DNA from 3 places in the Mesobacillus boroniphilus genome. Region 3 is predicted to be linked to each of the others. Evidence: predicted binding sites of a transcription regulator. Region 3 holds the regulator's gene; each other region holds the start of a gene.

Region 1 (4,278 bases), on a different contig from region 3:
TTTCAAATGATGAACTCTGGATTTTCTTGAGTCCATCAATTCCCTTGAATTTGGTTTCTAGCTTTTCCGTCACTTGTTCATTGATATCCTGAGGCGATGCCCCGGGATATATGACTTCAACAGAAAGCTGCGGGAACTCGATATTCGGTAATAAATCGACCTTCAGGCGAGTGAAGGAATACAGTCCGCCAAGTATCAATAAAAAAGAGATAATAAAAACAGCAAAAGCATTTTTAAGACTGAATCTTGTCAAAAAACCCATTAGGTTTACCTCATTTCTTTAAAAAGTTATGCTTTTATTCTATATGTCTTCTATGTACATTTCATTTTTAAACTGTAAAAATTTTATTAGATTATCACATTGCCTGTTGGGTTATGAACAAAGCTTCATCAATAAGACTTTTGAACTGGGAATGCAAAGGTAGATGTGCAGCCAACAAAGGTGAAAAGGGCAAAAAAAAAGGTCGGATTCACTCCGAACCTTCAAAGTTATTATTTTCGCGTAATGATGATTACATCATTTTCGATAACTGCTTTTAATTCAGCTGCATCCGGTTCTTCAAGGATAAAGTCCGCGATGGAATCTTCGAGTTGTTCCTGGATGGAGCGGCGAAGAGGGCGTGCACCAAATGCAGGGTGGTATCCTAGCTCAGCAAGCTTTTCCTTTACTTCAGCTTCAACTTCTAGGCTGATGTTCTGCTCTGAAAGTGTGTCCTTCAGTTCAGCAAGCATCAAGTCAACAATTTGAAGAAGATGTCTTTTTTCAAGTGCCTTGAACTCGATGATGCTGTCGAAGCGATTTAGGAATTCTGGCTTGAAGAAGCCTCCCAGGGAATCAAGGATACTTGATTCGTTGACAGCTGTGCTCTGATTGAATCCTACCTTAATTGTTTTATGTCCGACTCCAGCATTGCTTGTCATGATGATAACAGTGTCCTTGAAGCTTACAGTGCGGCCCTGGCTATCAGTCAGGCGGCCATCCTCAAGAATTTGCAGGAACATATGCTGGACGTCTGGGTGTGCCTTCTCGATTTCATCCAGCAGAATGATGCTGTAAGGATTCCGCCTTACTTTTTCGGTCAGTTGACCTGCTTCATCGTGACCTACATAACCAGGAGGTGAACCGATCAACTTGGATACACTGTGCTTTTCCATGTATTCACTCATGTCAAGACGGACCATTGAATCTTTCGAGCCAAACAGCTCTTCCGCCAGTGTCCTTGTTAATTCTGTCTTACCGACACCTGTTGGACCGACGAATAGGAATGATCCAATCGGACGGTTTTTTGATTTCAGTCCAGCACGGCTGCGGCGGATTGCCTTGGCTACTTTCTGTACAGCATCATCCTGTCCGATTACCTTGCCATTAAGGTTCGCGACAAGATTCTTCATCCTTACTTGTTCGTCCTCCTGAAGTTTGCCCACAGGAATTCCTGTCTTCTGTTCGATGATTTCCTGGATATGCAGGACTGTTACAAAAGGAGGTGCTGCATTGCCATTTTCATTTAATGCTTTTTCCAGCTTTGCTTCCTCGTCACGAAGCTTTGCAGCTGTTTCATAGTCTTCCTGCTTCAATGCCTCTTCCTTTTCCTTTGCGATTTCAGCAAGGCGGCTTTCGGCATCATTTTTATTTGTATAATCAGAAACCAGGTTAAGCTTAGAACCAGCTTCATCCATTAAATCAATCGCTTTGTCAGGAAGGAAGCGATCCTGGATATAACGGTGTGAGAGCTGGACACATGCCTTTATCGTTTCTTCCGGAAAGGAAACCTGATGGAAATCTTCGTACTTCGATTGAATTCCCTTCAGGATTTCGACAGCCTCGTCCACTGTTGGTTCGATGACATTTACTGGCTGGAAGCGTCTCTCGAGCGCCGCATCTTTTTCAATTTGACGATATTCCTTCAGAGTTGTTGCACCGACTACCTGAAGCTCACCTCGGGCAAGTGCTGGCTTCAGGATATTACCTGCATCCATGGAACCTTCTGCAGAGCCAGCACCAACAAGCTGATGGATTTCATCAATGAACAAAATGATATTTTTGCGGGCCTGTAATTCAGAAATCAGTTGTTTCATTCTCTCCTCAAATTGGCCGCGAATTCCTGTATTGGAAACCATCGAAGCAACATCTAAAAGATAAACTTCCTTGTTCTTCAGTTTATCAGGGACAGCATCCTCAATAATCTTTAGAGCGAGTCCTTCAGCAATGGCTGTCTTACCTACTCCAGGTTCCCCGATCAGCACAGGATTATTTTTATTCCTCCTATTTAATATCTCGATTACTCGTTTGATTTCTTCGTCTCGTCCAATTACAGGATCAATCAAACCGGTCTTTGCAATTTGGGTCAAGTTTCTCCCATATTGATCGATGAAGCCATTTCTTCCACCAGCAGTTTTCTTAACAGCAGCCGGGCGATGATTAGGTTCTTGATTATTCATATTGCTTGAAAACTGTTTGAACATATCATTAAAAGGCGAGCCACCTAAGCCGGAAAATCCAGACATCGGGCTGCCAAAGGAAGCACCTAATTTTTCTTTTTCTGTTTGGTAGCAATCTTCGCAGAGCATTAAATGCTTCTGATTACCGTTTAAATTTACTCTCAACTGGATATTTGCGTGTTTTTCCTGGCAATTTTGGCAAAGCATTTAAATTCCTCCTTCAAAAATGTAATTTCCATTTAAAATGATCAAAGATTTTTCTTTTGACCTTGACTATCTTTGATCAATTTGAATTTATTATACTTTGACCTAATTTGACTTTCAAGAAGTTTGATTATGGTAATTTTTTGAAATTGTGGTGTTTGAATTACCTTTTAAAAAAAGCTCGTCATGGTTTGTCTATCCTTACATATATTGAGAAGGAGGGAGGGGAACGCTTTGAAGACAAATTGGGGTGCTGCCTTTCAAATCGCTGCTGTTTATGTTGGTACTGTTGTGGGAGCCGGCTTTGCGACCGGGAGGGAAATCGTCGAATTCTTTTCCCGCTTTGGAATATTTGGATTGATTGGGGTTTTCATGGCGGGTTACATTCTTACATATTTGGGTGCAAAATTGATGCGTATTGCAGCGGCAATCGGGGCCCGTTCATATGAAGAAATGAATGTACATTTATTTGGGAAGTTTTTTGGCAGGATCATCAATATTATGATGCTGTTTATGCTGCTAGGGGTTTGTGCCGTTATGCTTTCGGGTGCAGGGGCAGTTTTCGAGGAGCAGCTTGGATTGACAAAATCGCTGGGAATCTTTATCACGATTGCATTGTCACTTGCCGTTATGGTTGTCGGTTTAAAGGGCGTATTTGCTGTCAACACCTTTGTCGTGCCGATGATGATCTTGTTCAGTCTGATCTTATTTTTCCTTTCCGTTAAGTTGCCTGGATTCATTGAACAGGTCGTTTTTATTCCATATGCAGAGGATGGCTGGAAGGCCGTAATCGGACCATTTTCATATACAGCCCTAAACCTGTCGCTTGCCCAGGCAGTGCTTGTTCCTGTTGCAGCAGAGATGAAAGACGATAATACTGTAAAATGGGGAGGAATCCTCGGCGGGATTGCGCTGACTTTAATCCTGCTTTCAAGCCATTTGACCTTAATCATGCTCCCAGGATTCGAAACTTTTGAAATACCGATGGCAGTCGTTATGAAGCAGCTAGCTGCAGGACTTTACTGGATTTTTGTCCTGATTGTATATGGTGAAATATTCACATCTGTAATCGGCAATATTTTTGGCCTTGAAAGGCAGATTCAAAAATATGTCAAGCTGCCAAGCCTACTCGTCGTCTCACTGCTCTTCTTAATTTGTTATTTCATCAGCTTGATCGATTATGGAACACTTCTTTCAATCTTGTACCCAGTTTTTGGCTATATCAGTTTAATCTTTATAGTGTTGTTATGGATGAAACCAGTTAATGAGAATAAATAAAAAAGAAGGGGGGAAGCCCCTTCTTTATTTATTCTCTTTCATGATCGTTTTGGCCATTTCCAGGAATGCGTTGCGATGGTCAGCATCTTCTTTTGTGAATAGAGTCAGTTTTAAAGGTTGTTCCTGATTTTTAATTAAATAAGTTGTTACGATGTCTGATCCGCTTTGAGTTTCCATAGCCCATGCATTGTTGAAGAATGGGTCTTCAGGTTTTTGGGCTTCTTTTACTTCAGGACCTACAGCTGCTAGCTGAGCTTTTGAATTCTCTTCGACTAACGCCCATTCCGCGTCAGCTGGCAGTAATTCTATCCGCATAAACACACTGTCGTCTTCAGTCCACATCAATACATCCTTGTT
Region 2 (4,278 bases), on a different contig from region 3:
CGTCAAACACGCTGACTGAAAGCTCGTCACCATCACGCTTGACTACCACGTCAGGCACAATATAGGCAGATTTTTCACGCTGGAAAGTCGCACCTGGTTTTGGATTCAGCTGCTGGATATCGTCATGGACCTTCTGGATGTCCTTCAAACCAACGTTCAGCATTTTCGCAATTGCCTTCCACTTTTTCTCGGCAAAAAGAAGGAAGTGGTCGCGGATAATCGTTATTGCCAGTTCATTTTCTGATGTCCGGCTTTGTCTTATTAATTGAAGCAACAGGCACTCCTGAAGGTCCTTTGCCGCAATACCAGCCGGGTCCAATGACTGGAGTTTGAAGAAAGCGGAATCGATGATTTCTTCCTCCACTCCGAACTTTTCCCCGAGGTTTTCTCTTTCAATGGTCAAGTAACCGTTTTCATCTATGTTTTCAATCAATACTTGTAAAATCAACTTTTCTTCAGGCAACGCTTTTAGCAAATTCAATTGAGAAAGTAGATAGTCTTCGAGCGTGTCACTCTCACCCGAGCCAATCTGCTCAATCAAGTTTTTCTGGTCCCGTTCGAATGTCTTTCTTTTCGTTTTTCGTGTACGGTCCATACTGGCATCAAAATGAGAGATGTTTTTAAAGTCTACTTGCATCAGGGGATTTTCCATTGATTTAGCTTCAAGAAATGCCGCAAGCTCCTGTGCTGAGTATTGCAAGAGTGCGATTGCCTGGGTCAGCTCCTGAGTCATCGCCAATTTTAACGTCTGTTTTTGCCATAAACCAGCTTTCAAATCCATCAAAATCACCCCTGCAATCATTTTACATGATAAACAGGCTTTCGTGTATGGAAAGAATTTGGTATGACATCTACTTCGTGTATATAAAAAACCTCTTGCCTGAAATCAGGCAAGAGGCTTTCAGCAGCAAATTTTAGCCGGATCCTCTAAGATTCCGCTGCTTTCCTAAGATTTCATGTTACCTTCTGCGTCTGATAGATCTGTTTACGGCTGGAGTGTTTCTAATTTGAGTATTGCGGATAGGAGTAGTTGGCGCAGGCGGACAATAATTTCCAGGTTGTGCTCCTACTACTGGCGGTTCTTCTTCAGGTACTACACACTCAGGCAACTCAACTGTATAGTTGATAACAGCACTTGTGCTTGCATCATTCACTGTTTCAGAGTTGATGATAATGTCAATATCCTCACATGTAAGTGTTTCTTCTGGGAATGGATTATCATCAATATTGCATGTAAAACTTCGGTAGGTACAGCTTCCGGGATTGTGAAACATGTCGAATTTTCAGGAACTGTTGCTGTGCAATCAAAAGTGTCGATATCTTCTTCTGGGCATACGCAAGCATCTGGGCATATGATACATGCTGGACCGCAAATAACACCGCAAGCTTCAAGTGGTCCAAATTTTAGTGCTGCACATACTTCCTCATCGACTACTGGCGGCAGGTTAAAGACAAAGGCGAATAATTAGGAACTGCCAGCTTCTAAAAAGCCAAGCCCTTCTGGTTGTTCTGTTCCCAAATCATCAAATTTAAAACCAGTTACCCGCAGACCTTCACTACATGGAGATCCCTCAGGGCAAGGGTCTGGGGCAGTGCCAGGATTTTCAAAGGTTTCACCACTTGTAACTTCGTCCAATGGAATCAAATCTGCCAGATCATCTCCAGTGAAAACCTCACTAATAAAAGCCTCGCCAATAAAATCTAGACAAGGTGCATCAATTCCTAATACCCAATCACTCAAAGCGCTTTCAGCGTCTATTTTGTCGATGCGGTAAATCCACCTATAACCTGTGCCAAAACGTTCGATATCCAGCAAAGTATATGAAACGTTGCATCATCAACTTCAATCAAAACTGGTTCAAAGCACGTGTCAGGCACTTGCTGCAATAACTTAAAATGTGGCATTTACATCTTCCTTTCATAAAATATTGAGGTGGAAATGCACCTCTCTATTGCTCTATGAAAGAGAGCAAATGCTTGTTTAGGTGAATGCTCCTAGTCGTATACACTATTTTGAAAGTAATAGGAAAATCCACATATTGTAGTGGCTGAAAATAAAAAAAATCCCGCTGAGCCAAAATTGGACTCAGCGGGATTTTAATGACGCCCTCGGCAGGAATCGAACCCACATCTCAAGAACCGGAATCTTACGTGCTATCCGTTGCACCACGAGGGCATGTTACAAGTTAGCGTTACGCTTACCTATTATAGGTTAAGTTTTCCCGGTTTGCAAGAATGATTTTTTGGAAGGGCAGCCAGTAAGGTTGTTTAAAAATGACAATCTTGGGTAAGATGGATACGGTACAGTAAATTGGAATATATATTATTGTCGAACAGTTTCTGCAGACTATGCAAGCGATTCGTTTGACCTTTATTGACCATGCGTGTATCATGAAACTACATAGGTGTTCTGGCAAACGAACCAGTTTATGCCAGCCTGCAATTTGCCTTTATAAAGGCAGTAACTGCTTTTTTAAGGGCAGTAAATGATCTTTACGTTAAAGGAGGAAAACAAACATGAACTTGATTCCTACAGTCATTGAACAAACGAATCGGGGCGAAAGGGCATATGATATTTATTCCCGCCTTTTAAAGGATCGCATCATTATGCTGGGAAGCGGGATTGATGACAATGTTGCCAACTCAATCGTAGCTCAGTTGCTTTTCCTGGAAGCTGAAAATCCGGAAAAAGACATCTCCATCTACATTAATAGCCCGGGCGGCAGCATCACTGCCGGTATGGCAATCTACGATACTATGCAGTTCATCAAGCCAGATGTCCAAACAATATGTATCGGTATGGCTGCTTCCATGGGTGCATTCCTTCTCGCTGCTGGTACAAAAGGGAAGCGTTATGCACTTCCGAACGCAGAAGTCATGATTCACCAGCCACTGGGTGGTGCTCAGGGACAGGCGACAGAAATTGAAATCGCTGCGAAGCGCATTCTTTTCCTTCGTGAAAAGCTGAATACAATCCTTTCTGAGCGTACTGGCCAGCCACTTGAAGTCATCTCGAAAGATACTGACCGTGACAACTTCATGACTGCTGACCGTGCGAAGGAATATGGTCTTGTTGACCAGATCATCACTCGCAATGTGCTTGAAGAAAAGAAGGATAAATAATCCGATTTAAAAACTCGCTCTTTAAAGGGAGCGAGTTTTTGTTTTTTCAACCTTATTTTATAGGATTAGTTTTCTTTCTGGATATATTCAGCGAGCTTTTCCACTGCTTCTTCCTCATCATTGCCTTCTGCGATCAGGTTCACGGATGCGCCAGCACTAACGGCAAGGCTCATCAATCCCATGATGCTCTTCGCGTTCACCTTTTTTCCGTCCTTCTCTAGAAATATATCAGATGAGAACCTGTTTGCTTCTTGCACGAACAACGCCGCAGGGCGAGCCTGTAAACCAGTTTTCAATTTTACTTCCACCTGTTTTTCCACCATTGCTTTTCCTCCTCTAACCCTCTATTTATTTGTAATTTGTCCGGCACGCAGTTTATCCGCAATTTCATCGATCTTTCGCAGCCGGTGATTGATTCCTGATTTGCTGATTGTTCCACCGCTTACCATCTCGCCCAACTCTTTAAGGGTGACATCCTGGTAATCGACACGGAGCTGAGCGATTTCCCTCAGCTTTTCCGGTAAAATTTGCAGGCCGACTGTATCCCTTATGAAGCGGATATTCTCTACCTGTCGTAGTGCAGCACCAATTGTTTTATTCAAGTTAGCTGTTTCACAATTCACGAGGCGATTAACCGAGTTTCTCATGTCGCGGACAATCCGGATATCCTCGAATCGCAGCAACGCATTATGTGCACCAACGATGTTCAAAAACTCAGTGATTTTTTCCGCTTCCTTCAAATATGTGATGAAGCCTTTTTTTCGCTCAAGCGTTTTACTGTTCAACCCGAACGTATTCATCAGCTCACATAATGAGTGATTATGTTCCTGATACATGGAGGCAATCTCCAAATGATAGGAGGATGTTTCCGGGTTGTTCACAGAACCTCCCGCAAGGAAAGCGCCTCTTAGATAAGAACGCTTACAACATTTCTTTTTCACTAGTTCAGGCGATATGTCATAAATTATTTCAAAACCTTCTCCTAATATCTTTAAATCCTCCAGAATTTCCCTGGCTGATTCCTTAAGGCGGACAATATAAACATTATTTTTTTTCAGCCGCATCTTTTTGCGCACAAGGAGCTCTACCTGAACCTGATAACTTTTTTTGATCAAGGTATAGATACGCCTGGCAATCGCGGCATTTTCCGTCTGT
Region 3 (4,278 bases):
ATAGTCTGGTGGCGATGGCGAGAAGGTCACACCCGTTCCCATACCGAACACGGAAGTTAAGCTTCTCAGCGCCGATGGTAGTTGGGGGTTTCCCCCTGTGAGAGTAGGACGCCGCCGGGCACACAAAAGAACAGCTGTAATGGCTGTTCTTTTTTTGTTTGTAAAAGTCGATAGAGCAAATGCAAGCGAGAAAGGGCAAGGAAAAGGAAACTATAAGTAGCACTCAAGAAGAGGCAATGGCTGCTCCAGATAAGCCTGGTGGAAAAGAAAGAAAAGCTGTCAGAACCTGATTTAAGTTCGGATAAGTAGTTGCTTGTTGCCCCTAAACTCCTGGTGCGTTGATCCAAGAAGGATTAACGCATTTTTTGTGGAATTTATTTAACAACCAGACATTTCTGATCTTCCCATTTATTCTACAATCATTATGATGGACTAATTACTTTTAGTTTTTTAAAGAGTGATTGGGATAACAGATGATATGAAAGAGTAAAATGGTGGATTTGAACTACTTAACGAATTGTACACAGATAATTTTTCTTATTGTAAGAAACATGCAATTTTTTAGCAGAAGGGCTAATAGGAGGAAAAAATGAATAAGCAATTTAATTTTTGGTCATTCATCTTTTCTACAATCTGGATTTTACTATTTTTTATAGTTTCCTCCACAGGGCCTATTAATTACACGATATTAGGCATACAACCATTCGTTCTGCTTTTATATGCAACCTTGCTGACTTTTGTAATAGGGCTTATAGGGATGTCAGCTATGGAAGATTGGAAGGGTATGGCTAGAAGTTTTTCGACAGTCATCATGACTTTAGGATTATCTGCATTTTTAGCTATCATTATATTTTTTGGCAATTTATTTAGTTAGTAGATAGCACTTATACAGGCACAAGTGAGTTCCTCAGAAAATAATATACCAGCCTTTTTCTTATGTAGCAGTTTTGTGAGAAGGCTTATGTACTATAGATAATATTGCTGGTCACATTGCCGATCTATCCAATTAGGCACTGACTCCTTCGTATAAAAGCTTGTCCAGAACAAATTTTTCATCGATGTTTCCAGATACAAGTTTCCACATGTTACAAAATGGGTATAATAACCAACACACCCCTTATTGTCATGTTTTGGCATACATAATTTTGACGAATATAATTCAGGATGCTTTCATTGCAACGGGAAAAATTTTTTTGTATAATTAACGTCAAATATAGTCAAAGTCAGATTGGGGGAGGTTTAGTGAGGAATATATCGGACATCATAGAACATTACCTTAAGCAGGTTTTGGAAATGAGCGATAAGGAAATCGTTGAAATCAAGCGAAGTGAAATCGCCGATAAATTTCAGTGCGTGCCGTCCCAGATCAATTATGTCATCAATACAAGGTTCACGATTGAAAGGGGCTATCTTGTTGAGAGTAAACGGGGCGGCGGCGGCTACATCCGTATCATCAAAGTCCAGGCTTATGATCATGCACATTTGATTGATGATTTACTGTCTTTGATTCAGACACGAATTTCGCAAAGCAGCGCTGAGCATGTCATTCTCCGTCTTGTTGAGGAAGAGGTAGTGACTGACCGCGAAGCAAAAATCATGCTGAGTGTGCTCGACAGGTCCGTCCTGTATATTGAGCTTCCACAGCGTGATGAACTGCGTGCGAGAATGTTGAAGGCAATGCTGATGGCATTGAAATATAAATAATATCAAAGCAGATAAAGAGGTGAGGGCATGATCTGCCAAGAGTGTAATCAAAGGCCGGCAACGCTGCACTTCACGAATTATTCAAATGGAGAAAAAACGGAACTGCACTTGTGTGAGATATGCGCACAAGAAAAAGGCGAACTGTTTATGATGAACAACAGCCCTGTTTTTTCGATCAATAACCTGCTTGCCGGATTGTTGAATATGGAACCTGCTTTTACGGAACAGAAAAAGGAAGCCTTTGACGCTGAGCAAGTTGCCAAGTGCCCGCAATGTTCGATGACGTTTCCACAGTTTGTGAAAGTAGGGAGGTTTGGCTGTGCGACTTGCTATGATGCTTTTCGCGAACAGTTGACCCCGATTGTAAGGAGACTCCATAGTGGTAATTCCATGCATAATGGGAAAATCCCTAAAAGAATTGGCAGCGACCTTCATTTAAGGAAAACAATCGATCAGCTTAAGCAAAATTTGAAGAACCTGATTTCAGCAGAGGAATTTGAGAAAGCTGCTGAGACGCGGGACCAGATCAGGGAACTTGAAAGGAAATTGTCAGCAGGTCAAGAGGGAGGGGAGTAGCCATGTCATTGGAGAAGTTTATCAATCAGGCTGTCAGCTCCTGGATGAGTGATGATGGTCCTGATTCAGATATCGTCCTTAGCTCTCGCATCCGCTTCGCAAGAAACCTTGATGAATATAATTTTCCGACGCTGTTCACCAATGGAGAGGCAGAAGTAGTAGTAGGTACGATTATGGAACGTGCCAATAATACATCACCAGCTACCTTTGGTCAGTTGGAAATGATTAAAATGGGTGAAATTCCACCTTTGCAGAAAAGGGTGTTAGTCGAGAAGCATTTGATTAGTCCGAATCTAGCAGAAAACTCGGTTCATGGTGCCGTCTTACTATCTGACAATGAAGAAGTGAGCATCATGATCAATGAGGAAGACCACATCAGGATTCAATGTTTATTCCCAGGCTTCCAGCTAAGTGAAGCTCTACAGGCTGCCAATGAAATCGATGACTGGCTCGAGGAATATGTTAATTATGCGTTTGATGAGAAGTTCGGCTATTTGACCAGCTGTCCGACCAATGTAGGCACCGGCCTAAGGGCTTCGGTGATGATGCACCTGCCTGGTCTTGTTTTAACACAGCAAATGAACCGTATTGTCCCGGCGATTAACCAGCTTGGTTTGGTGGTAAGAGGTATTTACGGCGAGGGCAGTGAAGCGCTCGGCAATATTTTTCAAATTTCGAACCAAATTACACTTGGAAAGTCGGAAGAGGACATTGTGGATGATTTGAAAAGTGTCGTAAGCCAGATTATATCTCAGGAAAGGTCGGCCCGGGAAGCATTAGCTAAGACTTCGAACATACAATTAGAAGACAGAGTGTTTCGGTCATATGGAACACTTGCCAACAGCAGAATCATCGAAACGAAGGAAGCCGCCCGCTGTCTATCTGATTTACGGCTTGGAATAGATATGGGTTTTATAAAAAATATTTCAAAATCGATTTTGAATGAATTGATGATATTAACTCAGCCTGGGTTTTTACAGCAATATGCGGGAGGACCCTTAAGACCGAATGAACGGGATATCCGCAGGGCTGCTTTAATAAGAGAACGTTTGAAAATGGAAACAAAAGACGAGTCAGGAGGATGATCTTATGATGTTTGGACGATTTACCGAGAGGGCACAAAAAGTATTGGCACTCGCACAGGAAGAGGCAATTCGCCTTGGACATAACAATATCGGCACAGAACACATCTTACTTGGCCTTGTGCGTGAAGGTGAGGGCATTGCGGCAAAGGCGCTTTACGGACTTGGTCTTGGAGCAGAGAAAATCCAGAAGGAAGTTGAAAACCTGATTGGCCGCGGCCAGGAAACTTCCCAGACAATCCACTATACTCCAAGGGCTAAGAAGGTCATCGAGCTTTCAATGGATGAGGCAAGGAAGTTGGGCCATTCTTATGTTGGAACTGAACATATCCTGCTCGGATTAATCCGTGAGGGAGAGGGCGTGGCTGCAAGAGTACTGAACAACCTTGGAGTCAGTCTCAACAAGGCCCGACAGCAGGTTCTTCAGTTGCTTGGAAGCAATGAAACTTCCGGACATCAGGGAGGAGGAGCGGCAAATGCCAACACTCCGACACTTGATAGCCTTGCAAGAGATTTAACAGCTATCGCAAGGGAAGGCAGCCTTGACCCGGTCATCGGCCGCAGCAAGGAAATCCAGCGTGTTATCGAAGTGTTAAGCCGCCGTACTAAGAACAACCCGGTATTAATTGGAGAGCCTGGTGTAGGTAAAACAGCTATTGCTGAAGGACTGGCACAGCAAATCGTCAATAATGAGGTACCGGAAATCCTTCGTGACAAGCGCGTCATGACTCTTGATATGGGAACTGTTGTTGCAGGAACTAAGTACCGCGGTGAATTTGAGGATCGCCTGAAAAAGGTCATGGATGAAATCCGCCAGGCCGGAAATATCATTCTTTTCATCGATGAGCTTCATACACTGATTGGTGCCGGCGGAGCAGAGGGTGCGATTGACGCTTCCAATATCCTGAAGCCTTCA

Evidence for each region. The regulator CtsR, encoded in region 3, represses protease genes until heat stress. The targets are predictions, from matches to a motif close to ATGGTCAATAAAGGTCAAACA.
Region 1: the regulator CtsR is predicted to act here: its motif matches at 2,741-2,761, upstream of DYI25_RS02185 (ATP-dependent Clp protease ATP-binding subunit).
Region 2: the regulator CtsR is predicted to act here: its motif matches at 2,362-2,382, upstream of clpP (ATP-dependent Clp endopeptidase proteolytic subunit ClpP).

The regions. Positions count from the first base shown of each region.
Region 1 covers NZ_QTKX01000001.1:450,041-454,318, forward strand. Annotated here, with positions in the region: gene DYI25_RS02180 (efflux RND transporter permease subunit) at 1-262, opposite strand, end outside; gene DYI25_RS02185 (ATP-dependent Clp protease ATP-binding subunit) at 493-2,646, opposite strand; gene DYI25_RS02190 (YkvI family membrane protein) at 2,878-3,921, shown strand; gene DYI25_RS02195 (hypothetical protein) at 3,946-4,278, opposite strand, start outside.
Region 2 covers NZ_QTKX01000002.1:603,070-607,347, reverse strand. Annotated here, with positions in the region: gene rpoN (RNA polymerase factor sigma-54) at 1-781, opposite strand, end outside; gene DYI25_RS15765 (hypothetical protein) at 960-1,274, opposite strand; gene DYI25_RS15760 (hypothetical protein) at 1,466-1,816, opposite strand; tRNA gene DYI25_RS15755 (tRNA-Arg) at 2,105-2,176, opposite strand; gene clpP (ATP-dependent Clp endopeptidase proteolytic subunit ClpP) at 2,518-3,123, shown strand; gene DYI25_RS15745 (HPr family phosphocarrier protein) at 3,189-3,446, opposite strand; gene whiA (DNA-binding protein WhiA) at 3,468-4,278, opposite strand, start outside.
Region 3 covers NZ_QTKX01000004.1:6-4,283, forward strand. Annotated here, with positions in the region: rRNA gene rrf (5S ribosomal RNA) at 5-120, shown strand; gene DYI25_RS20805 (hypothetical protein) at 590-874, shown strand; gene DYI25_RS20810 (CtsR family transcriptional regulator) at 1,243-1,704, shown strand; gene DYI25_RS20815 (UvrB/UvrC motif-containing protein) at 1,732-2,280, shown strand; gene DYI25_RS20820 (protein arginine kinase) at 2,283-3,365, shown strand; gene clpC (ATP-dependent protease ATP-binding subunit ClpC) at 3,370-4,278, shown strand, end outside.